2 regions of the Caballeronia sp. AZ10_KS36 genome follow, and region 1 is predicted to be linked to the other one. Evidence: riboswitches for the same ligand, from Rfam matches in the RefSeq annotation. Region 1 holds a riboswitch; the other holds the start of a gene.
The links. Region 1 has a riboswitch for cobalamin ahead of NCR35_RS16990 (CbtB domain-containing protein). Riboswitches for the same ligand answer to the same signal wherever they lie in the genome.
Positions count from the first base shown of each region.

Region 2: it holds a riboswitch for cobalamin, as region 1 does, so the genes downstream of both, NCR35_RS04455 (TonB-dependent receptor domain-containing protein) here and NCR35_RS16990 (CbtB domain-containing protein) in region 1, are expected to answer to the same signal.

Region 1 covers NZ_JALQDQ010000025.1:337,344-343,334, reverse strand. Annotated here, with positions in the region: gene lhpI (bifunctional Delta(1)-pyrroline-2-carboxylate/Delta(1)-piperideine-2-carboxylate reductase) at 1-802, shown strand, start outside; gene NCR35_RS17010 (hypothetical protein) at 885-1,202, shown strand; gene hmuQ (heme-degrading protein HmuQ) at 1,317-1,631, opposite strand; gene NCR35_RS17000 (DUF1428 domain-containing protein) at 1,671-2,042, opposite strand; gene NCR35_RS16995 (histidine phosphatase family protein) at 2,115-2,690, opposite strand; cobalamin riboswitch at 2,718-2,840, shown strand; gene NCR35_RS16990 (CbtB domain-containing protein) at 2,872-3,108, shown strand; gene NCR35_RS16985 (CbtA family protein) at 3,118-3,891, shown strand; gene NCR35_RS16980 (DUF1289 domain-containing protein) at 3,888-4,118, opposite strand; gene NCR35_RS16975 (cobyrinic acid a,c-diamide synthase CobB) at 4,115-5,413, opposite strand; gene cobO (cob(I)yrinic acid a,c-diamide adenosyltransferase) at 5,418-5,991, opposite strand, start outside.
Region 2 covers NZ_JALQDQ010000004.1:67,465-73,455, forward strand. Annotated here, with positions in the region: gene NCR35_RS04420 (LysR family transcriptional regulator) at 1-376, shown strand, start outside; gene lgt (prolipoprotein diacylglyceryl transferase) at 413-1,309, shown strand; gene NCR35_RS04430 (SIMPL domain-containing protein) at 1,364-2,089, opposite strand; gene NCR35_RS04435 (EVE domain-containing protein) at 2,169-2,627, opposite strand; RNA gene ssrS (6S RNA) at 2,719-2,901, opposite strand; gene NCR35_RS04445 (cell division protein ZapA) at 3,020-3,334, opposite strand; gene NCR35_RS04450 (ATPase) at 3,331-3,720, opposite strand; cobalamin riboswitch at 3,960-4,254, shown strand; gene NCR35_RS04455 (TonB-dependent receptor domain-containing protein) at 4,340-5,991, shown strand, end outside.

The DNA of each region.
Region 1 (5,991 bases):
GGTGGTCCCGCTCGCGCACGGCGGAGTGATGCTCTCGATGCCCGCAACGGCCGCCGATATCGCGATGCACAAGCTCGTGAACGTGTGCCCGGGCAATGGCGCACGCGGCCTGCCGACGATTCACGGTCAGGTCACCGCTTTCGACGCCACGACAGGCGTGCCCCAGTTCATGCTCGACGGTCCCACGGTCACCGGTCGCCGAACGGCCGCAGTCTCCATGCTCGCGATACGCGCGCTGGCCGCCGATGTTCCGCGCGAAGTGCTCGTGATTGGCACCGGAAAGCAGGCGGCGTCGCATGTGGAAGCGCTTGCGAGCCTGTATCCGGAAGCGCGCCTCTACATTCTCGGCTCGCGTGCGGGGCGCGCGAGTGTTTTCTGCGCGGACCACGCCGAGCTTTCGCCGAACCTGGTCCCGCTCGAAGGTCCGGCGATACCGGACTCTATCGACGTGGTGATCACCACGACGACCAGCAAGACGCCGGTGTATTCGCTTGCGGCCAGCGCGGCGCGACTCGTGATAGGCGTAGGCGCTTTCACCGCCGATGCCGCTGAAATCGCCGCCTCGACGATTCATGCCAGCGCCTTGTTCGTCGACGATCTCGCAGGCGCGCGTCACGAAGCGGGCGATTTCATCCTCGCCGGAATCGACTGGAACACGGTGCGGCCGCTCGCGACGGCGCTTGCATCGCACGAAAGACCCGACATTCCGGTGGTGTTCAAGTCGGTCGGATGCGCGGCGTGGGACCTCGCAGCCTGCCGTGTCGCGAGGGTGGTCTTGTCGGACCAGAGCCAAGCCGCGTGACAGGTGGAACAACCTTTGCTGTAAGTTTGCTCGATGACGATTGCGCGACGGCGCTCAAGCACTCCAGCGAATGAACAGACCAATGAACAGTCGAATCGACACCGACCGGGCAGCATGGCCGGCATACCGAACCGCCGATACCAACGACCTCGCGGTTTCGCGGGCACCGGCGCCTTCGGCCCAAGGGCGCGCCGCGCCGCCCGCCGCTTATTTCATCTCCGTCCTCGAGATGGCGACCGGCGAGCAGTTGGGCAACGAGGAGCGCGTGCGCGCCGTCGCCATGCTGGAAAGCGAATTCGGTGCTGGACGGCCGCGCACACTCAAAGAGGCGGTGCGCATTTGCGCCGCCGCCATCGACTCGTCCACTTTGCAGCGCATGGCGCGCGGAGCCAAGGCCTGATTCGAAGCGCCCAAATCGAAGCGCCCAAATCGAAGCGCCCAAATCGAAGCGCCCAAGCGGTCATAGCGGACGCTCTTTAAGCACATTCTTTCATCAACGTGTAAAAGAAACGTGCTACTTGACGGTCTGAATGACTTCGAAGCCTTCGAATTCAGGGTGCCCGAGATAGAGCTGGCGCGTCTCGCCGCCTGCGTTGCGATGCGCGGCGCGAAAGGCGTCGGACCGCGTCCAGTCTTCGAACGCCGCCCGATTCGCCCAGATCGTGTGGCTCGAATAAAGGACGTGATCGTCCTTGGCCGGGCCCTTTAGCAAATGAAATTCGACGAAGCCGGGGACATCCCTGAGATGCGTGTCGCGGCTCGTCCATAGGCGCTCGAAGTCCGCTTCTGCGCCGGGCACGATCTTGAAGCGATTCATGGCGATATACATGTCGATACTTTCCTTTGTGGTGAGTCAACAAACGAAGGTTTAAGGGCGCGCCAGTTCGACTATCGTCGCAAATCCGCCGAAGAACATGCGCTTCGCGTCGAACGGCGGCTCGCCTTGCTCCATCATCGCCTTCAGGCGCGGGTCGTTCATGACCTTGGCGTTGACTGCGTCGCGCTGCTCGCGGGATTCATACAGTATCCACGAGAATGCAATCGTTTCACCTTCTCTCAATTGCACGCTCTGCGGAAATGAAGTGACTTCCCCTGGCTTGACGTCGTCGGCAATGCTTTCGACGAATTGCAGTGCGCCATGCTCAAGCCAGATCTTGCCTGCCTGCTCGGCCATGACGCGATACGCGTCGATCTTGTCGGTGGGAACAGGTACGACGAATCCATCCACATAGTGCGCCATGTGAGCCTCCTTGAGCCATATCGACAGCGTCATGCCGTCAATTGCATTGGAGCTTGAGCCGCACGACGAAGTTCAGGCCACGGTCCAGACGCCGCACCGTCGGTCATAGTCGAGCGATATGGACGACAGGGGCGCGAAGTCCATCGCAAAGATGGATTCGAGCGGGTCGCCTCGCACATGCGCCAATGCGGCTTTGATGACGATGGCATGCGTGACGATCAGGCAGCGTTCGATGCGGGCATCGTCACGCACAAGAGTTGCAAGCGCGCTCGCAATGCGTTCGGAAAGCATGGCAATACTCTCGCCGCCGTGCGGCCGCGCGGCGACATTCGAAAGCCATGCGCTCATGCCTTCAGGCTCTTTTTCGGCGATGGCGCGTATCGCATGCCCGCGCCAGCGGCCGTAGTCGATATCGTTGAATGCGTCGTTCGTTTCGACGGTGCTTGCTATGCATGCGGCAGTCGCGCGCGCAGCGGCCGCGGGACTTGCAATCACGCGGCCGTCGAAGCGTGCGAAGCGCTGCGCAAGAGCCGCGCGTTCATCGCATGCAGGCGGCTCGTCGCCCGTCGGAAAGCGGGCGGTTTTCATCGCGTGCGTGGCGGCGTGGCAGAGAAGCGTGACGTTCAATGATTGAGGCAATGGGCGCATCGTTGCTTTACTTTGCCCGCAATCGTCCTAGAATGGCAAGCTTGCAGTGTGAGGAAGCCGGTGCAAGCCCGGCACGGTCGCGCCACTGTAAGCGGCTTTCGTGAAAACGACGGTCCGCGAGTCAGACCCCGCTGCAAGCTCTTTCGTCTATTGGGACGCGCTTTTCCCTCGGAGAAAATCAATGAATGTCGCTCACGCGCCGGTCTATGCCGCCGCTCCTGTTTCGCCCGCCCTCGATGCGCCGGTGCCTATTCCGGTACGTGAAGTCTTGCCTTGGGCCGTGTTCATCGGCCTGATCCTTTTGATCGCCATTTATTTCGTCGGTGCGGAGCAGGGCGCGACGTCCATCTTCTCCGGCATGGTCGTTCACGAATTCGTGCATGACGGCCGGCACCTGCTCGGCTTTCCCTGCCACTAAGGGCGCGTCATGATTCGCAGTTTGTTGATACGCGGCATGATCGCGGGTCTCGTCGCGGGCGTGCTCGGCTTCGGTTTTGCGAAGCTGGTCGGTGAGCCGTTCGTTGCACAGGCCATCGCGTTCGAAGGAGAACATGCGCATGGACATGACCATCACGAAGCCACGACTCATTCACACGATCACGAAGGCGGCGACGGCGACGAAGAACTGGTGAGCCGGGACACGCAGGCCGGTGTCGGCCTCTTTACCGGCGTCGCGGTATTCGGCACTGCGCTCGGCGGCATTTTCTCGCTCGTCTTTGCGCTTGCTTATGGGCGGCTCGGCGCATTGCGTGCGCGCGGCACATCGGCGTTGCTGGCGATGTTCGGCTTCTTGAGCGTGGCGGTCGTGCCGTTCCTCAAGTATCCACCGAACCCGCCTTCGGTCGGCAACGCGGCGACGATCGGTCCGCGCACCGCATTGTTCTTCGGCATGTTGGCCATCTCGATCGCGGCAGCGGTGATCGCCGTCGCGCTGCAAAGGCGGCTGCGCGTGCGGCGGGGCGAGTGGAACGCAACGATGATTGCAGGCGCTTTCTACATCGCGTCGATGCTGCTCGTGCAGTTCGCGCTGCCGCGTATCGAAGAAGTGCCGGCAGGCTTCTCGGCGTCGTTGCTCTGGAACTTTCGCGTCGCGGCCATCGGTGTTCAGGTCATCATCTGGACGACGCTCGGGCTCGTGTTCGGCGCGCTCGCTGCTCGCGAACTCGAGCGGCCCGCATTGCGGAAAGTGGCGACCGTCTAAGCGTTTTCTCGCGATAACGCTGCTTGCCTTGCGGGCAATTCATCCAGTAGCGCGAGTTTCGCCGCATCGTCCATCGAGCGGAACGACTTGATCTCTTCGCGGCTCCGGAAGCATCCCGCGCACAGACCATGCGCGGGATCGAGCTTGCATACGCCCGTGCACGGCGAACCAACCGGCTCTTGCGACTTCGCGCGCGCAATAGTGAAGGCGAGGTCGACGATCGTCATAGCGATTCGCCGCGAAAGAGCGCCGCGGCGGCGGCCGGATTCGATGGCCAATACGCGTGCATATACGTGGCCGTGATCGGACCGTGGCGATAGAGGGCTTCGCCTTCGGCGCCTGTGGTTGCATGCTTCGAGGTCAGATGCGGCTGCATGGGTGTGTCGAGCGTGGAGTAATGGAACGTGTGACCGGTGAGCGCGCCGTGCGCGGTATCGAGCCTTTGCATTGCAAGACGCGCGAGGCGGCGCTGCATGAAGGCGTTGCCCGGGAGAAGACCGAGCATTGCATGCTTCGTGCCTTCCACGTCCGTCAGCGTATCGAGCAGATACAGCATGCCGCCGCATTCGGCGACGACAGCTCTTCGACGCGCCACATGCGCTTCCATGGATGCCCGCGTGCGCAGGTTCACGGCAAGCGTAGCCGCATGCAGTTCCGGATACCCGCCGGGAAGATAGAGCGCGTCGGCATCGGCTGGCACGGGTTCATCGGCGAGTGGCGAAAAGGTGCTCACGCGCGCGCCCATTGCGTGCAGCAAGTCGATATTGGCCGGATAGACGAATGAAAACGCGGCATCGCGTGCCACGGCGATATGCAAACCGTCGAGCAAACGCGGCGGCGCTTCGGGCTTCGCGTCCTCGAAGTGCACAGGCGGCGGGAGGTCCGCGAGCGCGGTAGCGGCAATGGCATCGGCGGCGCGATCCAGACGCGCATCCAGTCCCGCCACTTCTTGCGCTTGCGTCAAGCCGAGATGACGCTCGGGCAGTGCGATGTCCTCTGTATTCGACAGATGCCCGCAATAGCGCAGCCCATCCGGAATGGCTTCGGCCAACATCTGCGCATGCCGCGCCGATGCAACGCGATTGGCGAGCACGCCATGGAACGGCACGTCTGCGCGATAACGCGCCAGTCCGAACGCCACTGCGCCGAAGGTCTGCGCCATGCCATGTGCGCCGATCACGGCGAGCACCGGCACATTGAACGCGGCGGCGAGGTCGGCGCTGCTCGGCGTGCCGTCGAAGAGACCCATGACGCCTTCGATCAGAATCAGATCGGCTTCGCGCGCGGCCTCTGCGAGCAATGCGCGGCATGCGTCGAGACCGACCATCGACAGATGCAGCGAATAGACGGGCGATCCGCATGCGCGTTCCAGGATCATCGGATCGAGAAAATCGGGGCCGGTCTTGAATACGCGCACGCGCAGGCCACGCCGCGCATGATGACGCGCCAGCGCGGCCGTCACCGTGGTCTTGCCTTGATGCGACGCGCTCGCGCCGATGAAGAGTGCGGGGCAGGACGGCATGAGCTCAGTACTCGACGCCACGTTGAGCCTTGACGCCCTGCTCGCGATACGGATGCTTCACGAGCCGCATTTCCGTGACGAGGTCCGCCAGTTCGACGAGCGCATCCGGCGCATGACGGCCCGTCACGACCACATGCAGCATCGCAGGACGCGCCTTCAACACATCGAGCACTTCGTCGAGCGGCAAGTACTCGTACTTGAGCACGGTGTTGAGCTCGTCGAGCACGACCATCTGATATTCGCCGCTTTCGATCATGCGCCGCGCTTCGTTCCAGCCTTTGCGCGCGGTCGCCATGTCGGCCTCGCGGTTTTGCGTGTTCCAGGTATAGCCGTCGCCCATCGTCACGAAATCGCAATTGGCGACCGCGCTCAGGAAATCGCGCTCTGACGTATGCAGCGCGCCTTTGATGAACTGAACGACGCCGAGCTTCATGCCGTGCCCGAGCACGCGCACGGCCATGCCGAATGCCGCCGTCGTCTTGCCCTTGCCATTGCCTGTGTTGACGATCAAGAGACCCTTCTCGTGATCGGCGGCGGCCTGCTTCTTTTCGTGGCCTTCCTTGCGACGCTGCGTCACG
Region 2 (5,991 bases), on a different contig from region 1:
GGCCGACACGCCCGTCGACTTGCGCGATCTCGCAACGGCGCCGCTCGTCGTGTTTCCGAGGCGTCTCGCGCCGGGTTTGTATGACATCATTATGGGCTGCTACGGCGCGGCGGGACTCACGCCGCGCATCGGGCAGGAGGCGATCCAGATGCAGACCATCGTGAGCCTGGTGTCGGCCGGCATGGGCGTCGCGCTCGTGCCGCAGTCGCTGCGGCATTTGCGGCGCACGGGCGTGGTGTATCGTCCGCTGCGGCCGGTGGCGGATGCGCCGGTCGTCGAAACCGGCCTCGTGTGGCGCGCGGCAGAGGTGAGCCCGGTGCTCGCCGGCTTCATCGAGATCGTGCGCGCGCGGGCCGCCGCCGTCTCTGCTTTATGATTCGTGCCTGACTTCGCTTGGCTCAAGAACTCTACGATGCTCATTCACCCCAATTTCGATCCCGTCGCGATTCATCTCGGACCGCTCGCCGTGCGCTGGTACGGCCTCATGTATCTGGTCGCGTTTATCTCGGCCATCGTCATCGGACGGCTGCGGCTGCGGCTGCCGCATGTCGCCGCGCAAGGCTGGAGCGCGAAGGATATCGACGACATGCTGTTCTACGGTGTGCTCGGCACGATCCTCGGCGGGCGCATCGGCTATGTGCTGTTCTACAAGGCGAGCTATTACGCCGCGCATCCGCTCGACATCTTCAAGGTGTGGGAAGGCGGCATGTCGTTTCACGGCGGCTTTCTCGGCGTGACCTTCGCGATGGTGCTGTTCGCGTACCAGCGCAAACGCACGTGGCTGCAAGTGACCGATTTCGTCGCGCCGATGGTGCCGCTCGGCCTCGCGGCGGGGCGTCTCGGCAACTTCATCAACGGCGAACTATGGGGCCGCGTGACGGACCCTGCCGCGCCCTGGGCGATGCTGTTCCAGAACTCGACGAACGACGACGCCATCTGGCTCGCGAAGACTCCGCAGCTCGACGCCAAGTGGCATCTGACGGAAATCTTCCAGCGTTTTCACATGCTGCCGCGCCATCCGTCGCAGTTGTATGAGATCGCGCTGGAAGGCATCGTGTTGTTCATCGTGATCTGGACGTTCTCGCGCAAGCCGCGTCCGGTCGGCGCCATCTCCGCGCTCTTTCTGATCGGCTATGGACTCGCGCGCTTCACGGTGGAATTCGCCCGCGAACCGGACGACTATCTCGGCCTGCTCGCGCTCGGCCTCTCGATGGGCCAGTGGCTTTCGCTGCCGATGATCGTCGCCGGCGTCATCATGATGGTGTGGGCCTACAAGCGGCATCGTCGCGTGGCGGCGAACGCGGCGTGATGTCGCGCGGGGCCGCGCTTGCGGTCCCGCTTGGGTTCGCTTGACCTCGCTCGATCAGCGGCCCATCTGCACGGAGCCGGACACATCGACGGTCACGGTCGTCGTGCCGGCTTCGAGCGCCATCGGCGCGGCCATCTTGGCGTCGGCGCCCACGGCGCGCGACTGCATCATCATCACCGGGCGAGGCGCCGCGCCGCTATGTCCGACGTTCACCTCGCGAATCGAATAGCTGCTGTAGCCGAACGCCTGCGAAGCGGCTTGCGCCTGCTTGCGGAACGAATCGATAGCCTGCGTCGAGAGCTTCTGCTCCGCGGCGCGCTGCGCTTCCGGCGACAGCGAGAACGTGACGTTGCCGACCTGCATCGACGAACTCATCTTGCCCGCGAGCTTCGAGGCCGCCGCGAAGTCGTGCGATTCGAGCACGACCTCCGTGCGCCCGCGCCATGCGGAAATCTTGCCGTCGCGGTCGGTCGACGGATACACGGTGAACGAGCCGCTCTTCGCGGTGACGCCATCCACACCCTTCGCTTCACGCAGTGCGGCTTCGGCGCGCTGATTGAGCGTCGCGGTGAGCGATGACGGATCGGCGGCCTCCTGCTCGTAAAAGAGCGTGATGGTGACGACATCCTGCGGCACTTGCGCGCTCGCCTGCGCCGAAAGCGAGAGCACGCCCGCGGGCTGCGGATTGGCGATGACCGTCTGCGCGGCGGCCGAGGCGGAATAGGCGAGAGTGGCGCTCGACATCGCGAGGGCGAGGGCGGCGGCGGTTTTCTTGTTCATCATCGAAGGGCTCCAACGCAAGGCGTCGCGTGATTCGCGACCGCACTTAGGCGTCCGCCTCCAGCCCTTAGTTCCTGCTCTAGACGAGGCGTTCGGTAATAAAGCGCCACTCGTCCTCGGTGACAGGCGTGATCGACAGACGGTTGCCGCGCGCGAGCACTTGCATGCCGGCGAGTTCCGCGTGCTCGCGAAGCTCGGCGAGCGCAATGAGCCGCGTCTTCTTCACGAAGCTCACATCCACGAGCATCCAGCGCGGCGTGTCCTGCTTGGATTTGGGATCGTAGTAGGCGCTTTCGGGATCGAACTGCGTGGGATCGGGATACGCCGTCGAGCAGACCTTCGCGATTCCCGCGATACCCGGCTCGGGGCAGCTCGAATGGTAGAAGAGCACGCCGTCGCCGATCTGCATCTGGTCGCGCATGAAGTTGCGCGCCTGATAGTTGCGCACGCCGGTCCACGGCAGCGTCTTCTTGGGCGCGTGCGCGAGATGATCGATGCTCGCTTCGTCCGGTTCGGACTTCATCAGCCAGTAGCGCATGATTTCGGCGTGAAGGAGTGTGCGTGCGGTTTTGGGCGATGCAAATGAAAACGGCACCGGTAAGAACCGATGCCGTTCGTGCTTCGTAAATAAGGTCCCCGCCTCAGCCGCTAGGCCGGCATCCTGAACCTGGGTTCAAGATTGGTCGCGGTAAGCAACACTTCGGGTACATCAGACAGAGTGACGCGCGCGCCCGTGCTGCAACGTTCCGCAACCGTGCCAATGTAGCATTGGTTCAAGGAATATATGACCTTGGCGTACCAGGCAGGGAGACCTCACTGTACACCAAACGTTTGGTCCTTGCAGCCCTTGCCTGCGTTTCTCGCGGTATCTTTTTTTGATGGATATCGCGACGCTGATTAGATCAGCGCATGAGCGTCAGCGCGCTTCGCTCAGTGCGCCTCATATTGCGCAATGACCGCGCCGAGCTGCTCGTTCATCGAATGCATGGTGCGGCGGATTTCCTCGGCCGGGAACGCTTCGCCGTGGCGCACGCTTTCCTGCAGCTTGAGCAATTCGGACGCCAGGGAAAGCGCGGCCATTACCGCGATGCGGTCCGTGCCGCGCACGCTGCTTGCGTTGCGGACCTTGTTCATTTCGGCATCGACGCGGGCCACGGCTTCGCGCAGCGCGGCTTCGGTTTCCGGCGAGCACGCGAGGCGATACTGCTGGCCGAGAATGGATACTTCGATCTGCGTGGTCGTCATGCCTTCTCTCCTTGATGATGCTCGCCGTGCACTTCTTCCGCGTGCGCATGTTCGTGCTGCGCTTCGCGCGACGCGCTGGCTTCGGCGTTCAGAAGATCGAGCTGATTGTCGCTCTCGGCATGATGCGCTTTGCCGCGCGGCAGCTTTTCGAGGATCGCGTTGAGGCGCACTTGCGCGTCGTCGATCTTCGCGGACAGCGAATCGCGTTCGCCTTGCAGCGCGTCGCGCTCCTGGCGAACCTGCGCGAGTTCGGCCTGAACGCTGGCGTAATCGGCGCGCAGCTGTTCCATTTGTGCTTCGAGCGCGAGACGCGCCTGATTGTGGCGCTCGCTGATCTTGATCAGCCGGCCGATGTTCCCTGACAGTGATTCGAGTTCGTTGAGCATGTGCTGCGTCCTCTAAAGACCTGGCATTTTAGCGCGGTTCAAAGGCGCTTCCGATAATTGTCTCGTTTCGAGACGTAACAACACGCGATCTTGCGCGCATCGCCGCGTATTCATGTGTGGAATGGCCGCGCGTGACGCACCCGGATGCGCGGCTGACGACGCTCGCTCGTCGCTTGCTCGTCGCTCGGACCTCGCGATGAGGCGCCCCGCGCCTTCTTGACGGCCCTTATGCGCGCTCCTACACTTGCCGCACTTTTGGTGCTCGCGCCGCCTTTCTTGCGGCGCAGTCAAACGGGAAACAGGAAGCGTCGTCTCGCCTCGCGCGGCTCGCCAACCTGTGCTGCCCCCGCAACGGTAAGCGACCGCAACGCAAGTTGCAAGTCGTCCCACGCGCGTTTCTTCTCGTTGCTCCGTGGTCGTTTGTCATCGGAGACGCGACTGCAAGAAACGTGTCGGCGCCACTGCGCTTCGAAGCGCGGGAAGGCGGGACGATGCGTCGCCAGCCCGGATACCGGCCAATCGTCCAGCGCGCCGATGCTTTGCAATACGGCGCGTGCGTCGCGCACAGACCTCGCGGGGAGCGGGGCACGCGCCAGTCTCCAACGGGAACGCTTCACACATGGTCTTGCCTTCGTCCGGCCTCATTCGTCGCGCGGCGCGCGTCGTGATGTGCGCCGCCGCGAGTGCGCCGCTTGCACAGGCCGCGCACGCCGATTCCGATTCTCCGTCGCAGACACTCGCGCCCGTCGTCGTCACGGCGACGCGCAGCGCGCAACCGCTCGCCGATTCCATCCCGCAGGCGACGCTCTTCGACGCGCAAGACATCGCCGACAGCAATGCGGACGATGTGCTCGGACTCATCGCGCTCGCGCCCGGCGTGCAGATCACGCGCAACGGCGGGCCGGGCGCGACCTCGGGCGTCTTCATACGCGGCGCGTCCTCGACGCAATCGCTCGTGCTGATCGACGGCGTGCGCGTCGAATCCGTGTCTCTGGGCGCGGCGCAGTTGTCGCAATTGATGCTCGATCAGACCGGCCGCGTCGAAGTGGTCAACGGCAATGTGTCGGCGCTGTATGGATCGAACGCGATCGGCGGCGTCGTGCAGATTTTCACGAAGGAGGGCGAAGCACATCCGCCGCGCTTTCACTTCGAAGCCGAATACGGCAGCTATCACACGCAGCGCCAGTCGGCGGGCGTCGACGGCGCGCTCGATACCGATGGCCGCACGACGTTTAGCCTGAACGTGTCGCGCGAAAAGACCGACGGCTTCTCGTCGATCGATCCCGCGCTCGCGCCCGGCGCGAATCCGAACGCGAACGGTTATCTGAACGAAAGCGTCGCCGCGACGCTGCGCCACAAGTTCAGCGACAAGTGGGACGCAGGCGTGCGCTTCCTGCAATCGAACGGCGTGAACAGCTTCGACGATCCCTACGGCGTGCCGACCGATCTCAACGAATCGCATGATCGCGTGCGTTCGGCGTCGGTGTTCGCGAACGGCAAGCTCACCGACAACTGGACGACGCACTTCACCGTCGCGCAGGGGCAAGACCGCGCGAACATCGAGCACAACGGCGTCTATACGAGCCGCTTCGACTCGGAGAATCATCAGTATCTGTGGCAGAACGACTTCCGGCTCACCGAGGCGCACAAGCTCGTGTTCGGCTACGAGCATCTCGACCAGTCGCTCGATTCGGACCAGTTCAGCGCGCCCGACCGGCATGTGAACTCGGTGTTCGCGGGCTATGTCGGCCGCTTCGGTCCGAGCGAAGTGCAGGCCAACGTGCGCCGCGACCAGTATTCCGACTTCGGCGGCGCGAACAGCTACTATCTGGGCTACGCGTACAACTTCGATTCCCACTGGCGCGCGAGCGCGAGCTACGCGGCGTCGTTTCGCGCGCCGAGCTTCGACGATCTCTACTATCCGTTCAGCGGCAATCCGTCGATACAGCCGGAGCGCAGCCATTCGGCCGAGGCCGCGTTGCAGTACGCATCGGACAAGATCGGCGTGGTGCGTGTGACGGCGTTCGAGACGCGCTATTCGAATCTGATCGACTACGTGGGCGATAGCAGCGGCTTCTATACCGCGCAGAACGTGGGGCGCGCGAAGGTGCAGGGCGTCGAGGGATCGTGGGCGGGGCACGTGGGCGCAACCGACGTGCGCGCGAGCGTGACGTTCCAGAATCCCGTCGACGAGACGAATCACGAAGAGTTGACGCGTCGCGCGCGGCGCTTCGCGTCGCTGTCGGCGCATCGGTCGATCGGGCGCTGGCG